DNA from 4 places in the Halomonas sp. BL6 genome. Region 2 is predicted to be linked to each of the others. Evidence: predicted binding sites of a transcription regulator. Region 2 holds the regulator's gene; each other region holds the start of a gene.
The links. Region 2 encodes sigma-54, which starts transcription at its own class of promoters, with help from an activator protein. Its sites were predicted from a motif close to TGGCACNNNNNTTGCTNT; they were not measured.
Positions count from the first base shown of each region.

Region 1 (4,339 bases), on a different contig from region 2:
ACCTGCATCGCTCATGGCTTGCACCGCGTTGCGGGCCACGTTGAGCACTGCTTGGATCATCTGCGCCTCATCACCGGACAGGTCCGGTAGGCTCGGGTCATAGTCGCGGCTGACGACCACATGAGGATGCTCGGCGATCAGCAGCGCCCTTACGCGCTCCAACACTTTATGAATGTTGACCGGCTCATGCTTGACGATACGGTTCGGCCCTAGCATGGAGTCGACCAAGTCACGCAAGCGGTCAACTTCTTCCACGATGATATGGGTAAACTCGCGCAGGGCCGGGTCATCCAGGTCTCGCTCTAACAGCTGCGCGGCACCGCGAATGCCCCCTAGCGGATTTTTCACCTCGTGGGCCAACCCCCGCGCCAGCACTTTGATGGTTTCTTGGCGGGTGGTAAGGGCCTCCTCTCGGGAGATTTGCATCAACCGATCCCGCGGCTCGACTTCCAACAGCAGCTCGTCGGCCGACAGCGGTGTCACGGTGTAATCGACGGTCAGCGGCTCGCTATTTAGCGGCGTGATACGCGCTTCACGCTGTGTATAGGGATGAAACGCATCGCGTGCTTTGGCCAGCACGTCGTCGATGCTTTCGTCACCGCCCAGCAGCGTATCGAGACTGATCCCCTGTACGCGGCTAAAGCTCACGGCCAGCAGCGCTTCCGCCGCCGGGTTCATCCAGCGAACGCGGAGTTCACCATCGAGCAACAGGACTGCTGTGGTGAGGTGTTCGAGCAAGCGCTGATACATGGCGTGTCCTGAAACGTCGCTTCGATCAATACACATGGCACTGATCCATCAAAAGAGGTATGCGAGAGGATCTGCAAAAAGCGCGCCAATTCGACGCAAGCGGCGGCATGCACGGCTTGTGGGCAGATAGCGGGGAGATGACGAGCCTTAATAGCGCAATGAGCCGCCTAGCCCACCGCCTCACTGCACCATTATAGTGCACTCGATTAGTCAGTGATAAAAATAGTCACCGGATCGGTGCGGTGCTGCACACGGCCCTGGCTATCCAACAACTCCGCATGAATATGGTGCGCTCCCACAGGTAACCCCGCCAGCCAGAAGGCGTCGCTATGCAGGGCGGATTGGCTCAGTTCGCCATTCACCCTCAGTTGAATTTGGTGGTCGTCCCGCAGTGGCGGCACCACCTGCACTTCCACGGGCGTCATGCCGCCCCGAACGGCGCTGCTGTTTGCCGGGTTGACGATGGTAAAGCGGTCATAAGGCATAAACGGTTGCCCGGGATGGCTCTGAGTGCGGCCCGGGGTTCGGCTGTCAGGTGGGGCAGAGCGCACCGTCGTCACGCTGGGCAGCGGTGCCAACGTGACGGCTTCACCGCCACGTTCTGGGTTGTCGGTAAACGTCACCTTGCCCTGGGCGTCCACCACGCGATACACCGTTTGCCCCAGCGCCGCGCTTACCCACAGCCCCAATAGCAGCGCAGCACCTGTGGATAATCCTCTTGCATAGCGCACGTGCCAGCGACGGATCATGACGTCTTCCTCCCTTTTCCTTTCCTCGCCTCAACGAAAAAACCCCGCCGAGGCGGGGTTTTCAGGCTAACGACACCTCAAGGGTGATCTTAGCAGCTGTAGTACATGTCGAACTCGATCGGGTGAGTCGTCATGCGAATACGCTCGACGTCTTCCATCTTCAGTTCGATGTAGGCATCGATCATGTCGTCGGTGAACACGCCGCCTTCGGTCAGGAACGCACGGTCAGCGTCGAGCGCTTCCAGGGCTTGATCCAGGCTGTTGGCCACGGTCGGGACGGACTTGCCTTCCTCGGGCGGCAGGTCGTACAGGTTCTTGTCCATGGCATCGCCAGGATGGATCTTGTTCTTGATACCATCGATACCCGCCATCAGCATCGCCGCGAACGCCAGGTAGGGGTTGGCGGTCGGGTCGGGGAAGCGCGTCTCGACACGCTTGCCTTTCGGGCTAGCGGTGTACGGAATACGGATGGACGCAGAACGGTTACGGGCGCTGTAGGCCAGCATGACCGGCGCTTCGAAACCCGGCACCAGACGCTTGTACGAGTTGGTAGAGGCGTTGGTGAAGGCGTTCAGCGCGCGAGCGTGCTTGATAATACCGCCAATGTAGTACAGCGCCATTTCGGACAGGCCCGCGTACTCGTCGCCAGCGAACTGGTTCTGGCCATCTTTCCAGAACGACTGGTGGACGTGCATGCCCGAGCCATTGTCGCCCACCAGCGGCTTCGGCATGAAGGTCGCGGTCTTGCCATAAGCGTGCGCCACGTTGTGGATCACGTACTTCATTTCCTGAACTTCGTCGGCTTTCTTCACCAGCGTGTTGAACTTCACGCCGATTTCGTTCTGACCGGCGTTCGCCACTTCGTGGTGGTGAACTTCGACGGTCTGACCGATCGCTTCCAGGGTGTTACACATCGCACCACGGATATCGTGGAAGCTGTCGACCGGGGGTACCGGGAAGTAGCCGCCTTTCACGCGCGGACGGTGGCCCAAGTTGCCGCCTTCTACCTGGTTGCTGGTCGCCCATGCGCCTTCGTCAGAGGTGATTTTGTACATGGCGCCTTGAATGTCGGCTTTCCAGTGCACCTCATCGAAGATGAAGAATTCCGGCTCCGGACCGAAGAAGGCAGTGTCACCCAGGCCAGTCGACTGCAGGTAGGCTTCTGCGCGCTTGGCGATGGAGCGCGGGTCGCGATCGTAGCCCTGCATAGTGGCAGGCTCGATGATGTCGCAACGCAGAATCAGTGTGGCATCTTCGGTGAAGGGGTCGAGGAAGGCGGTACCGTCTTCCGGACGCAGGATCATGTCAGACTCGTTGATGCCCTTCCAGCCGTTGATGGAAGAACCATCGAACATCTGGCCGTTTTCAAAAAACTCTTCGTTCACGTCGCGTGCCGGTACGGTGACGTGCTGCTCTTTACCGCGCGTGTCGGTGAAACGCAGATCTACCCACTTAACATCATGTTCTTCGATTAGCGCGAGAGTCTTGGCTGACATAGTGTCCTCCGGTATGAGCGTGGCTTAAAGCGTGTAACTGTAAGCGATCGATAAAGGTGTTATTCAACAAATCGTTCAACACGCGGCTGCATGTGGCGCGTTTGTCTTTTTTGTTCGCTCAACGTTTGTTCGACGATGGATAACAAACCGCCCAGCGATCATTTCAGACCGGCTATCGTTGTAGCACGCCTGGAGGCGTCTGCCTACGCTTCAATAGCCGCTGATGAAACTACCTATGGCTTATAAGCACAGAGCGTGCCAACTCTGCACCATAATGGAAAAAAATATCAACAACTCTTTGTTTTCAAATATGAAAAATGACTCATCCCATGCGTCTTAATGCAGCAAGGGAGTGGCAATTGCTTTTTCAAACGCCTATACCGTCATTTCCTTGCACGCATTTGGTGCAAATAGCACTCAAGACGCACCAAAATGAATAACTCGCCAGTCTCACTGTTTTTTTCGTTAAAAAACTTTCTCTTGCTACGTAAAGAAACCCACATCTACAATCAATTACAAACAGAGATGCTTTCATAACAAAAGGAAGCCGCGTGCATGGGTACGGTCTGCTTTATCGTTGATGCTTCAGTGACAGGAGCTTTGCTACCCCGCCACCTGCGCTCGATTCGCCAATCCGGTCTTGCTGACCATGCCCTACCCATTATCGTGACCTGTGCTCACTCGGATGAACGGCTCACCGATCTCGAAAAGCGTTACCACGCGCACGGCTTGGTGACACCTGCCCATACCCTAGGTGCACGCCTCAACCAAGCGGCGTATATTAGCCAGGCAGACTGGCTGCTGATTGCGCTGCATAAAGAACCCATGGCGGCGCAGCTTTGGTACCTACTCTATCCACAGCTCGACACGGCGACGGATGCGCTGCTCATCAACGCCGCCACTCCCCGCTTTTCGGAACGCCTGTTGCTGCACTTTCTCAGCTCGGCGGTGACCGTTCCCCCCTATATTGCCATTCGCCGTGCGTGGTTGGAGCGAATCGGAGGCTTCGATCCAGAGCTCGATGAGCCAGCCCTGCTCGACTTTTTACAGCGCCTATACGCCTGCCCTACGCGTTTAAAAACGCTAAGCGGCGAGTCGCTTGGGCTTGCTCGAGGCTCGCCACACAGCCGCTCACCCACCTCCTCTTAGCGCCTGCCCCTTTTTGACTCTTAACGCCAACCTCACACCCACCAACCCATCGAACCGTTCATATTTTTAAACGTTTACCCAGCAACATGGCACCCAATGTGGTGGTATTGGCTACTTTGTTGAGCAGAATCGATCCCACACTACCCACCATGATGAGCAACAGCGCATAAACCGCCAGGGGCAACGTAGAAATGC
Region 1 covers NZ_VDGL01000006.1:144,073-148,411, reverse strand. The annotation lists gene glnL (nitrogen regulation protein NR(II)) at 1-750, opposite strand, end outside; gene FHJ80_RS13725 (DUF4124 domain-containing protein) at 957-1,499, opposite strand; gene glnA (glutamate--ammonia ligase) at 1,589-2,995, opposite strand; gene FHJ80_RS13715 (hypothetical protein) at 3,551-4,144, shown strand; partial or broken gene FHJ80_RS13710 (acyltransferase family protein) at 4,203-4,339, opposite strand, start outside.
Region 1: a site for sigma-54 is predicted at 3,239-3,256, ahead of glnA (glutamate--ammonia ligase). Genes of this name have one in related genera too.

Region 2 (4,339 bases):
GTCGCTGGTCACTCCCCGGCTAGTGCATACACCTCAAACGGCCATGACAGATGTCGTGTCGCCACGTGCTACGCTGTTCGATAGCGAACAGCGGGAGTGGTTGGCGACCGCGGATACCGGCACCCTGAATACCGATACTCAGGCCTTGACGCTGCGCGGGTCTGCCCGGCTGCTCGCGCCTGAAGAGGGTTGGCAGCTCGATACACAGCAACTCAACTACGATGGCGTGACCCGCCACGCCTGGAGCACTACGCCCGTGCTGTTGCAGCAGCCCCCTCAGCGTATGGAAGCTTCCCGCATGGACGTTTGGCTGGATGACAGCCAGGTCCGCCTGACCAACAACGTGCGCGGCGTGCATCCGCCGGCCACTCGTACCCCCTAGGAGTCGCGATGAATGCCTCTCTCCGCACCACCCTCTTTGCTTTAACGCTACCGCTGGCGACGGCTGCCATGGCGCAAAGCCAAGCACCCATCGAAGTAGAAGCCGACCGCCTGGACCTCGACCAGCGCGCGGGCACCGCAGTTTACTCAGGTAACGTGGATATTCGTCAAGGCGAAATGCAATTGCGCGGCGAACGCGTAGAGATTCAGCGCAATGATGCAGGGGAACTTTCTCAAGCCATTGCCACGGGTGAGCGTGCCTACTTGCGCAATCGTCTCGACGACCAGGAGACCCCCATGGAAGGTTGGGCGCGGCGCATCATCTATCACGTCGCCGAACGCCGCGTGGAGCTGATCGACCAAGCCGAACTGACCCAGCAAGGCGACCGCTTTCAAGGGGGCCGCCTAGAGTACTTCATCGACCAGGAAGTGGTGCAAGCTCGCTCCGACGTGAACGGTAGCGACAACCAGCGCATTCGCATGACCCTTCAGCCGGAACAATAGGGAGCGCCCACGTGGCAGCATCAACGTCTGCAGATTCCGCACCTGTCAAAACGCTCTACGCCCACCACCTAGCGAAGAGCTACAAACGCCGCCGCGTCGTCAAGGACATCAACCTGGAAATCGCCCAGGGCAGTGTCGTTGGACTGTTGGGCCCCAATGGAGCCGGTAAAACCACCTCGTTTTACATGATCGTCGGACTGGTCAAATCCGATGCGGGCAATGTGGGTATCGACGATCTGGATTTGACCCACGCGCCCATGCACGAACGCGCCATGGCAGGCATTGGGTATCTTCCCCAAGAGGCCTCGATTTTTCGCAAGCTCTCGGTAGCCGATAACATCATGGCCATCCTCGAGACGCGCAAAACGCTCGATCGCAGCGCCAGAGAAGCTCGCCTGGAGTCACTGCTCGAAGATTTTCATATCACCCATATTCGTGACAACCTAGGCATGAGCCTCTCAGGAGGCGAGCGCCGTCGAGTAGAGATCGCGCGGTCGCTGGCCACCGAGCCCGCGTTCATTCTACTCGACGAACCCTTTGCCGGGGTCGACCCTATTTCGGTCGGCGAAATCAAAACCATTATCCGCGCACTCAAAAAACGCCACATCGGCGTCTTGATCACCGACCACAACGTGCGTGAAACCCTGGATATTTGCGATATCGCCTACATCGTTGGCGATGGCCACATCATCGCCAGTGGAAACGCCCAGGAGATTCTCAATAACCAAAAGGTCCGCGACGTCTATCTGGGCGCTGATTTCCGGCTCTAAACCGAGGCCTGACCAAACTTTTCTTTTAGTGGCATGCTTATTGCACTTGCACGTAGCCATAACTCGCTCTAGGGTGGAGCTTTCTGATTAACGAGTGGTTCTCAGATGGTCATGAAAGCTTCTCTCCAATTGCGTATCGGCACACAGCTGACCATGACACCCCAGCTGCAACAGGCCATTGCCTTGCTGCAGCTCTCTACGCTGGACCTCCGTCAAGAAATTCAGCAAGCGCTTGACGCCAACCCTATGCTCGAGCAAGAGGACGAGTTTGGAGAGCAGGCAGTCAGCGAGCCGCAAGAGGCCGAGTGGTCTGACAGCATTCCCAACGAACTCTCCGTCGACAGCGACTGGTCGGACACCTATCAAGACATGGGCAGTCTGAGCGGTGGTAGCGAAGGACCCGACTTCGAGCGTCAAGCCGCTGGCCAAAGCCTTCATGGCCATTTGCTGTGGCAACTGGCCATGACCGATGTCAGCTCACGGGAATATGCAATTGCGGAGAGCCTGATCGATGCGCTGGACGCCAATGGTTATCTTACCCAGCCGCTCAACGACATTCGTGAAGGGCTCAAAGCACAAGGTCATGACGGCTTGAGCCAACGGGAAGTGGAAAATACCCTACTGCGCTTGCAGCAGTTCGAGCCGACCGGCGTATTCGCTCGCGACCTGCGAGAATGTCTGATGCTTCAACTTGCTGCGTTGCCGGAAGACACCCCGCTATTGATGCCAGCCAAACGGCTGGTACGACAGTTTTTGGAGGCGCTAGGCAAAGACGATATGCGCCTCCTCAAGCGCCGTTTGAGCCTGGACGATGAGCAGCTGGATGACGTCATTCGATTAATTCGCAGCCTCGATCCCCGACCCGGCAGCGCCTACGGCGTGACCGACGATAGCTACATCACTCCCGATCTGGTCGTGCGCCATGACAACGAAGGCTGGCATTTAGAGCTCAACCCGGACGCTCTTCCACGGCTACGCATCCAACCCGACTACGCCAGCTTGATCAAACGCGCCGACAAGAGCCAGGACAACCAGTTCTTGAAAGAGCACCTTCAAGAAGCGCGCTGGCTGATCAAAAGCCTCTCTAGCCGCAATGACACCTTGCTGCGCGTGGGGCGTGAAATCATCGCTCGCCAAATTGGCTTTCTAGAGCACGGCGAAGAGGCCATGAAGCCGCTGATCTTGGCCGACATCGCCGAAGCCGTAGAGATGCATGAGTCGACCATCTCACGCGTGACGACACAGAAGTTCATTCATACACCGCGTGGCGTGTTCGAGTTGAAATACTTTTTCTCCAGTCAAGTCAGTGGCCAAGACGGCGGCGACAGCCACTCGAGCACGGCCATTCGCGCACGTATCAAAAAGCTCATTCAAGAGGAGCCCTCAGGCAAACCGCTCTCCGATAGTCGCTTGGTGACGCTTCTCGAAGAGGGCGGAATAAGCGTGGCACGACGTACCGTCGCGAAATATCGCGAGTCGATGGGCATTCCCTCTTCGAGCGAGCGCCGCCGTTTACGCTAGTTAAACGTTTGGTCGTGACAAACTCACCGCAAGGGCTTTGCAATAGCGTAAAAAGGGTTACAATCGAAGTACAGCCCGATGGATAAGGAGCACGTCAATGCAAGTAAACATCACTGGTCATCACGTTGAACTGACTGACGCCTTGCGTGACTACGTTAACGAAAAGCTGGAACGCGTCGAACGACACTACGACAATATCACCACGGTACAAGTGACCTTATCTGTCGAAAAGGAGCGCCAGCAGGCAGCGTGCACGCTACATGCCGCCGGTGCTGACCTTCATGCCGAGGCACTCGATAACGATATGTATGCCGCCATCGATGCCCTTGCGGACAAAATCGATCGTCAACTCGTCAAACACAAGGAAAAAGCACAAGCTCGCGCTCAAGGCGCAGGCGTGCGTTAACTCAATGACGTTGGAAACCATTCTCCCCCCGGAGCGCGTGCTTTATGACGTACCCGGGGGCAGCAAAAAGCGGGTGCTGGAGTTTTTCAGCACCTTCATCGCCCAAAACACGCCCAGCCTCGACAGCCAAGAAGTGTTCAGTCGTTTGATTGGGCGCGAGCGTCTTGGCAGCACGGGGATTGGCAACGGTGTTGCCATTCCCCACGCAAGAAGCCCGCACTGCAGTGCCCCCATTGCTGGCTTTTTGAAACTGGCGGAACCCGTCGATTTCGATGCCATCGATGGGGACCCGGTCGATCTCGTGTTCGTTTTGCTGGTGCCTGAAGAAGCCGATGACACGCACCTTGCTTTGCTCGGACAAGTCGCGACGATCATGAACGACGCCGATACTCGCCAACAGCTGCGCAAAGCAGGCAGTCAAAAAGAACTGTTGACGCTGATAACGGCCAAGATACGCGAACAAGCTGCGTAACAGATCTACTCCTTCAATTTGTCTTTACTTCTTACGCTCAAACGCCAAGAGAGACGCTATGCAACTGGTGATCATTAGCGGCCGTTCAGGTTCCGGTAAGTCTATCGCCTTACAAGCGCTGGAAGATCTTGGCTATTACGCGATCGATAACTTGCCTGCCATGCTGTTGGGCTCGCTTATCGACGAGTTGCGCGCCCAGGGTGAGCGCACCCGGATTGCCGTCAGTATCGACGCACGCAACTTACCTACTGCGCTGGAGCGTCTGCCAGCGCTACTTGAAGAATT
Region 2 covers NZ_VDGL01000004.1:278,039-282,377, reverse strand. The annotation lists gene lptC (LPS export ABC transporter periplasmic protein LptC) at 1-382, shown strand, start outside; gene lptA (lipopolysaccharide transport periplasmic protein LptA) at 391-885, shown strand; gene lptB (LPS export ABC transporter ATP-binding protein) at 897-1,655, shown strand; gene FHJ80_RS10780 (RNA polymerase factor sigma-54) at 1,761-3,176, shown strand; gene raiA (ribosome hibernation-promoting factor, HPF/YfiA family) at 3,274-3,582, shown strand; gene ptsN (PTS IIA-like nitrogen regulatory protein PtsN) at 3,587-4,054, shown strand; gene rapZ (RNase adapter RapZ) at 4,113-4,339, shown strand, end outside.

Region 3 (4,339 bases), on a different contig from region 2:
CCCGGCTGGCCCGGCAGCAGCTGCTGCATCATCCAAGTGGTGTAAGCGCCCAGCATCATCAGCTCGCCGTGGGCCATGTTGATCACGCCCATAACGCCAAAGGTAATCGCCAGGCCAATGGCTGCCAGCACCAGCACCGAGCCCAGGCTCAAGCCGAAGTAGAGCGTCTCCAGGCCGCGGTTGATCTTGAGTTGCTGCTCAATGCCAGCCAGCGCCGCTGTTGCTGCATCGGCAACAACAGCGTCGTCGCTGTTCGCCGCACGGCCCAGCGCCACGCGAGCTCGCGGGTGTAGGCTGCCGGTGAGGGCTTCTACGCCTGCCATCTCACCCTGTTCCGCGCGGTATATCGCCACCGCTTGCGCCAAGCGTGTGCGCACGTACTCATCTTCTGCGTCGGCAATCACCGGTGCCAACGTCTCGGCAAGCTCGCCGTCCACTTCACCCAGCAGACGGTCGGCGGAGGTGCGGCGGCGCTCGACGTTGGGGGAGTAGAGATCCACCACGGCAATGGCGCTACGCAGCTGGTTACGCAGCGCATTGTTGATGCCGATGCGGTCCAAGTCGCGGCGAGACATGTCGCCCAGCGGCTCGTTGGTCAGCGCATCGGCCACCGGCCAGTCGCGGCCGCGATTATCCAGCACCAGCACGAAGCGGCCATCGTCGGTGCGCTGCAGGCGGCCATCCAGCAGCGCCTGCAGCCAGTCGCGGGCGCGCTCGTCGTCGCTTTGCAAAATGGCGGTAATGGCGTCGCCTTTATCGCGGTAGGAGTCCACATCCAGCGCTGTCAACAGCGCGAGGGCTGCTTGGTCATCGGGGGTCGAGGAGCTGCTTTGTGCCTGCGCCGTCAAGGCGGTGCCGAGTAGCATCAGACACAGTAGCCCCAAGGAAAGGAAACGCCTCATGGGGTTCTTCCTTTGGTGATCGAAGAGGGGAGATAGCGTGCTCCCCTACTGCACCGATAAACAGGCACAGTAGGGGCAAGGATTGCCCGGCGAGCGTTATTCGGCGAGCGCTGCTTCGGCTTCTTCTGCGGCGGTGCTACCCCCGCACGAGCCGTTCACAACGTTGAAGTTGCCGCACTCCATGGGCTTGCGCCAATCGGCGATCAGGTCGCGGGAGCCCGGTAGGTAGTCCGACCACGCATCACCGGCCACGGTAGAGGGCGTTTGCCAAACGATATCGAACTGCCCGTTATCCTGAACTTCACCAATCAGCACTGGTTTGGTGATGTGGTGGTTGGGCATCATCGCCGCATAGCCGCCGGAGAGGTTCGGCACGGTCACGCCGATAATCGCGTCTTTCACCGCGTCCACGTCGGTGGTACCCGCTTTACGCACCGCTTCGGCCCACATGTTGAAACCGATGTAGTGCGCTTCCATGGGGTCGTTGGTCACCGACATCTCGTCACCGGTATGCTCGATCCAGGCATCGATGAAGTCGTAGTTGGCGTCGGTATCCACGCTCATGAAGTAGTTCCAGGCGGCCAGGTGGCCCACCAACGGCGCGGTATCGATACCGGACAGTTCCTGCTCGCCCACCGAGAAGGCGATGACCGGAATGTCGGCGGCGTCGATACCCTGGTTAGCCAGCTCGCGGTAGAACGGCACGTTGGCGTCGCCGTTAATGGTAGAGATCACGGCGGTGGGCTTACCCTCTTCGCCAAAGCGGCGGATTTCGGAGACGATGTTCTGCCAATCCGAGTGGCCGAAGGGCGTGTAGTTGACCATGATGTCCTCTTCCGCCACACCGTGCTCATCTTTCAGGAAGGCTTCTAAGATGCGGTTGGTGGTGCGCGGGTAGACATAGTCGGTACCGATCAGCGCGAAGCGCTCGATGCCCACTTCGTTGATCAAATACTCCACGGCAGGAATGGCCTGCTGATTAGGGGCAGCCCCGGTGTAGAAGACGTTTTCCGACGACTCTTCGCCCTCGTACTGCACCGGGTAGAACAGCAGGCCGTTGAGCTCTTCGACCACAGGCAGCACCGCTTTACGGGAGACGGAGGTCCAGTTGCCGAAGATCACATCCACCTCTTCCTGGGCCAGCAGCTCACGGGCGCGTTCGGCAAACAGCGGCCAATTGGACGCAGGGTCGACCACCACGGCCTCTATCTGACGGCCCAACAGGCCACCGGCCTCGTTCTGCTGCTCGATGAGCATTTCCACGGTGTCTTTCAGGGTGGATTCACTGATGGCCATGGTGCCAGAGAGCGAGTGCAGAATACCGACTTTGATGGGGTCGTCATCTTGGGCGACCGCTTGGGCGCTCGCGCTTATAACGGCGGCGGTGATCAAGGCAGTAGCGAAACGGCTAAGGGTACGAGGGTGTGTCTTGCGCTGCAGTGTGGTCACTTGAACCTCCTTGCGCCCCTTATGGTTGGGGCTCGTGTTTGGGGTACCGCGGCCAAGCGTTGTCGTTATCGAGGCGACGGAGCACTTGGTGCGTCCACTCGTGGGTAGCGAGTTGCTGCTCGTTCTTCACACGTCGCTCTACACACTGCAAGGGGTGCGCCAATGTGGAACAAAGACCATGATTAAAAACACAATCAACCACTTAGCCGTATACAAAAAACATGCTCCAGGCCACTTAGCACCAAAATAGCGCAATACAGTAGCGCGCATGCACGGTTGTCATGCACCAACAAGATGCTTTGCACCACAGGCGGTGATATAGCATAAAAAAAAGCGTCCTCGCAGACGCGAGGACGCTTTAGGGTTCCGCCATAGCGGGTCAGTTAGCAGCGGTGGCCGCTTTGTTGCGCCGCTTTTTGAGCAGCGGCAGCCCCAGCGACAGCACCGCAATCACCAGTAGCGCCAGCGAGATGGGCTTGTCGATGAAGGTGGTCCAGTCACCGCCGGAGATCTGCAGCGCCCGGCGCATGGACTCTTCCATGATGTTGCCGAGGATCAGCGCCAGAATCAGCGGCGCGGTGGGGAAGCCAAACAGACGCATACCCAAGCCCAACAGGCCAAAGCCCAGTAGCAGCAGCAGATCGAACACGCTGAAGCTCATGCCGTAAACGCCGATCATGCAGAAGATCAGGATCATCGACAGCAGCAGCGGGCGCGGCAGGTCGAGGATTTTGGCGATCAGCGGAATCAGCGGCAGGTTGAGTACCAGCAGGAAGATGTTGCCGATGTACATACTGGCAATCACGCCCCAGAACACGTCTGGGCGCTGCTCCAGCATCATCGGGCCAGGCGTGACGCCCATCACCAGCAGCGCGCCCAACAGCACCGCCGTCGTGCCGGACCCCGGCACCCCCAGCGTCAGCAGCGGTACGAACGAGCCGGTACACGCGGCGTTGTTGGCCGCTTCCGGCGCGGCCACGCCTTTGATGTTGCCTTGACCAAAGGTGTCGCCATCTTTCGCCAGGCGCTTCTCCATGCTATAGCCCAGGAAGGAGCCAATGGTGGCGCCCGCCCCCGGCAATACGCCGGTAAAGAAGCCCAGTACGGAGCTGCGGCTGATGGGGCCAGCGATCTTCTTCACTTCGCCACGGCTCAGCTTCAGCGAGCCGATCACGTTGCGTGGCACTTCTTTACCACCGCCGCCGCGTAGCAGCATGTAGAACACTTCCGCCAGGGCGAAGATACCCAGCGCCACGACCAGGAAGTCGATCCCGTCGAGCAGCTGGATCGAGTCGAAGGTAAAGCGCTCGGTGCCGGTTTGCGTGTCGATCCCGACGATCGAAATCATCACGCCGACGACCGCCGCAATCAGGCCTTTGACCAGCGACTTGTCCGACAGTGATACGACCGCCGTCAAGCCCAGCACCATCAGGGCGAAGTACTCAGCCGGGCCAAAGCTCACCGCCACTTTGGAAAGCAGCGGGGCCACCAGCATCAAAAAGATCACCGACACCGTGCCGCCGATGAAGGAGGCGTAAGCGGCAATGGCCAGCGCCTTACCCGCCATGCCCTGCTTGGCCATCGGGTAGCCATCGAAGGAGGTAGCCACCGTGCCCGCCACGCCCGGGGCGTTGAGTAGGATGGAGGAGGTCGAGCCGCCGAAGATGGCGCCGTAGTAGACCCCGGCCATCAGAATCAACCCGGAGGAGGGCTCCATGGCAAAGGTAATCGGAATCATCAGGGCCAGCGCGCTGATCGGCCCTAGGCCGGGCAGCATGCCGATGATGGTACCGGCAAACACACCGGCAAATACGTAGGCGATATTGATGGGCTCTAGCGCGATGCCAAAGCCGTACATCAGATTGTTCAAGGCATCCATGGGAGTGTCTCTCGTTAAAGCCTGCTAAGCGTGCGCTTGCACACCTGCTTAGAACGGCAGTAAGCCGGTGGGCAGATAAACATCCATTACCCGCGTCATGGTCAGGTAA
Region 3 covers NZ_VDGL01000002.1:366,241-370,579, forward strand. The annotation lists gene urtB (urea ABC transporter permease subunit UrtB) at 1-902, opposite strand, end outside; gene urtA (urea ABC transporter substrate-binding protein) at 999-2,351, opposite strand; gene FHJ80_RS05255 (tripartite tricarboxylate transporter permease) at 2,731-4,230, opposite strand; gene FHJ80_RS05260 (tripartite tricarboxylate transporter TctB family protein) at 4,279-4,339, opposite strand, start outside.
Region 3: a site for sigma-54 is predicted at 2,496-2,513, ahead of urtA (urea ABC transporter substrate-binding protein). Genes of this name have one in related genera too.

Region 4 (4,339 bases), on a different contig from region 2:
TCACCCCATAGTGGCGCGTTGTTTTTTTGATGTATATCAGTTTTTAGCCAGCTTAATTCTTCAATAAGCGCCCTTTTTATCAAGAAGAGGCAGTTATGGCATCGCTAGGCCAAATGAGCGACTACGACATACGTCTAGTGCGTATTTTTAAAACGGTGGTGGAGTGCGGAGGCTTCACTGCAGCCGAGACCACGCTGGGCATTAGCCGCTCGGCGATTAGTCAGCACATGAGCGACCTTGAAAGCAGGCTGGGCTTTTCGCTATGTCAACGTGGGCGTGGAGGCTTTAGCCTGACAGAAGAGGGTAAGGAGATTTACCAGGCGGGACTCACACTGCTTACGGCGCTGGAAACGTTCAAAAGCGATGTGAATGCGCTACACCATACCATCAAAGGCGAGCTGAACATCGGCATTACCGACAATCTCGTCACCCTCCCCGCCATGAATGTCACCCATGCGCTAGCCGCACTGACCGCCCCCCACCATGAGGTCACGGTACACATTCATATGGAGCCCTCAGATGCGGTGATTCGCGGCGTGATGGACGGTCATCTACACGTGGGCGTCGTGCCCGCCGTGAACCTGCCCACCAGCCTGGAAACACGCTTGCTCTACGACGAGCCCTCTTACCTATACTGCTCCGCTGGCCACCCGCTGTTCAGCGTACCCGACGACGCCGAGAGCGCCGCCCAGCTCGCTCGATACCCGGCCATTCGACCCCGCTATCCGCTTCCCGACATGGCACGTCAGGCCCACGAAGCGCTCAACCTACAAGCCTCCGCTTCCGACCGGGAGGGCGCGGCGTTCCTGATCCTCACCGGCCGATTCATCGGCTTTCTACCCGAGCATGTCGCCGCACAGTGGGTCGCCGCAGGCAAAATGCGCGCTCTGCATCCGACCACTCGGCACTATCGTATTCCCTTCGTGCTGGTCACACGCCACGACCGACGACCCAACCGTGTGGTCGATGCGTTTTTGGGGTTTGTCGAACAACGCGAATCATAAAGCATAACGCCCGGTAAAGTGCCGGGCGTCATAGCGTGGTTCAGTCATCAAACCGGATAACGACTTATTTTACGACCTCACTCGCCGCGAGAGGTACAGGCCCCACCTGAGGCGACGTTGCCAGTGCTTGGCTGGCGAGGTAATAGACGACTGCCCCCAGCGCGGAGCCCGTAAACCAGCCGTAGTCATAGAACCAGTTCATGGTACCGGTCAGCAGCGAGAGCAGCGTTAACGCCACCGGAACACCAAAGGCGATAAAACCGGCGATATTGACGGCGGGATAAGCATGGTGGTCCATATACAGGCTCGGCACATCCAAACGCTGCTTTTTAATCAGGAAGTAATCCACCGCCATGATGCCAGCGATGGGCCCTAACAGGCTGGAGTAGCCCAGCAGCCAGTTGGAGTACATCTGCTCCAGAGAAACGCCCTGGCTCACCACCCCCGCCTTTTGCAGCAGGTCGTAACCCATCAGCAACACCCCTACAGCCCCTGTCAGCAGCACTCCTCGCGTTTGATTGATAAATTTAGGCGCAATATTTTGGAAATCATTGGTAGGGGAAACAATGTTAGCGGCAGTATTCGTGGAGAGTGTCGCGATAATGATCAATACCATCGCCAGCACCACCCAAGCAGGACTGTCAATCACCCCAATCAAATTGACTGGATCAGCAATGGTCTGTCCTACCAGCGACTCAGACGCTGCGGTAAGCACCACACCAAGGGCAGCAAAGAAGAACATGGTCAACGGCAAGCCCAGGATCTGCCCGACGATCTGGTCCTTCTGGCTCTTGGCGAAGCGACTGAAATCAGGAATGTTCAGTGACAGCGTTGCCCAGAAGCCCACCATGGCCGTCAGGCCAGCAAAGAAGTAACCATATACCGAAGCCCCTTCCGGGCGCGACGGCGGCTGGGCCAGCAGCTCGGTCATCGACATGTGCGGCCACGCCCACATCATCAACCCGATCCCTACGGCCAGCAGCAGCGGCGCTGCCAGGGTTTCCAGCCACTTGATCGACTCGGCCCCGCGAATCACCACGTACAGGTTCATGGCGCCAAACACGAAGAAGCCAATCACCTCGCCGACACCTCCCAGCGCCGCCCAGGCGGGAAACAGCGCCGACAGCAGCAGGTGAATGGCCAGCCCGCCAAACATGGTTTGAATGCCAAACCAGCCGCAGCCCACCAGCGCCCTCACCAGGCAGGGCACGTTGGAGCCCAGGATACCAAACGAAGAGCGCAGCACCACCGGAAAGGGAATGCCGAATTTGGTGCCGGGAAAAGCGTTCAGCGTCAGCGGAATCAGCACGATCACGTTGGCCAGCAGAATGGCCAACAGCGCCTCGCCAACGCTCAGCCCAAAGTAGGCCGTGAGCACGCCGCCCAGGGTGTAGGTGGGTACGCAGATCGACATACCGACCCACAGCGCCGCAATGTTCCATTTGCTCCAGGTACGCTCTTTTGCTTCGGTGGGCGCAATATCCTCGTTGAAGCGGGCGCTTTCACGTACATCGTCTTCCACTGCCAGTTCGACCAACCCCTGCTGATCGATCATTCGAGATTTCGCTGCCGTCATCGTTGTCTCCTTAGCCTCGCCATTGCTTTTTTTATCTTCAAAGGTTCAACAGGTTACCCAGCAATAAGCGTGCCCAAAACCACACACTCACCGCTAACTCATTGAACACAAAGCTGACTAAAAAGACATATATAAAAAAGAAACTCTCTACATCATTATTGTTATAGCAACGGGTATTAAAACTTACTAAACAGGGTAGCGGCATATTCATAAAACGCACCATAAGAATGCAAAGAATCAATATGAAAATAAAAAGACAAAACACAAACTATTGATTTAAAATCATAAAAAAGAAACGCCATAATAGTGCAGCATCTCACCAAATTGATAAAAACGGCCAACTTAAAATTTAAAAAACAGAAAAAACAGTCACTTGAAAGACAACCAGGCTTTTTATAAAAACTTCTTGCAAAACGTCTTCAATCAGCGCTATGTTCAAAAAACTGTCTATCATGACAGCTTTGCTAACAATTATAAGTGTCGACCATGAGTCGATGTCATGACACGCCTAGCGATCTTTTCCGCCACTCATCGATACCGGCAGAAAAGCCACCCATAGCTGACCTCCCATCCATTCGGATGGTCGGCGCGTTATGACAAAAGAGGGGTAGTCCATGCAGAAAATGAAGATTGGCCTGATTCAGATGGCCCTGAATACCAGCACTGATCAAGAACCCGGCGCCATTCGTGACGCGATGAACGAAGCGCACCTGCCCATGATTCAGCAAGCCGCCGAGCAAGGCGTGCAGGTGCTGTGCTTCCAGGAAGTGTTCAATCAGCCCTATTTTTGCCCCAGCCAGGACAGCAAGTGGTACGCCGCCGCCGAGCGGGTGCCGGAAGGCCCCACCTGCCAGATGATGCAGAAGCTCGCGGCCGAGCACCGCATGGTAATCATCGTCCCTATCTATGAAGAGACCGAGACCGGCGTTTACTACAACACGGCGGCGGTATTCGACGCTGACGGTAGCTACCTGGGCAAATACCACAAGACACACATTCCCCAGGTGGCTGGCTTTTGGGAGAAGTTTTTCTTCAAGCCGGGGCAATCCAACTGGCCGGTTTTCGATACTGCCTACGGCAAGATCGGCGTGTACATCTGCTACGACCGCCACTTCCCGGAAGGCTGGCGGGCACTGGCGCTCAACGGCGCCGAAGTGATTTTCAACCCTTCTGCCACGGTGGCCGGTCTTTCCCAATACCTATGGGAGCTGGAGCAACCCGCCTCTGCCGCTGCCAACGGCTGCTTCATCGCCGCGATCAACCGGGTTGGCACCGAGGCGCCCTGGAATATCGGCGACTTCTACGGCTCCAGCTACATCGTCAACCCACGCGGCAAGATCGAGGCCCAGGCCAGCGCCACAGAAGACGAGCTGCTGGTGCATGAGATCGACCTGGATATGGTGCGCGAGGTGCGCAACAACTGGCAGTTCTTCCGCGACCGCCGCCCCGAGACCTACACCCGCCTCACCGACGGTGAATGATTCTGCTGGCTAAACACAACGACAGGAGCGAACCATGAGCTTATTGATCAAGGGCGGCACGGTGGTCACCCACGCTGACACTTACCGCGCCGATGTGCTGTGTGTCGACGGCAAAATCCACGCCGTTGGCACCGACCTGGAGGTGCCGGAAGGCTGCGAGATCGTCGATGCCAGCCACCAATTGGTGATGCCTGGCGGCATCGACCCCCATACCCACATGCAGATGCCCTTCATGGGCGCGGTGGCCAGCGAAGACTTCTACACCGGCACCGCCGCCG
Region 4 covers NZ_VDGL01000002.1:178,131-182,469, forward strand. The annotation lists gene FHJ80_RS04360 (LysR family transcriptional regulator) at 96-1,004, shown strand; gene FHJ80_RS04365 (NCS1 family nucleobase:cation symporter-1) at 1,069-2,580, opposite strand; gene FHJ80_RS04370 (nitrilase-related carbon-nitrogen hydrolase) at 3,195-4,061, shown strand; gene hydA (dihydropyrimidinase) at 4,096-4,339, shown strand, end outside.
Region 4: a site for sigma-54 is predicted at 2,638-2,655, ahead of FHJ80_RS04365 (NCS1 family nucleobase:cation symporter-1). Genes of this name have one in related genera too.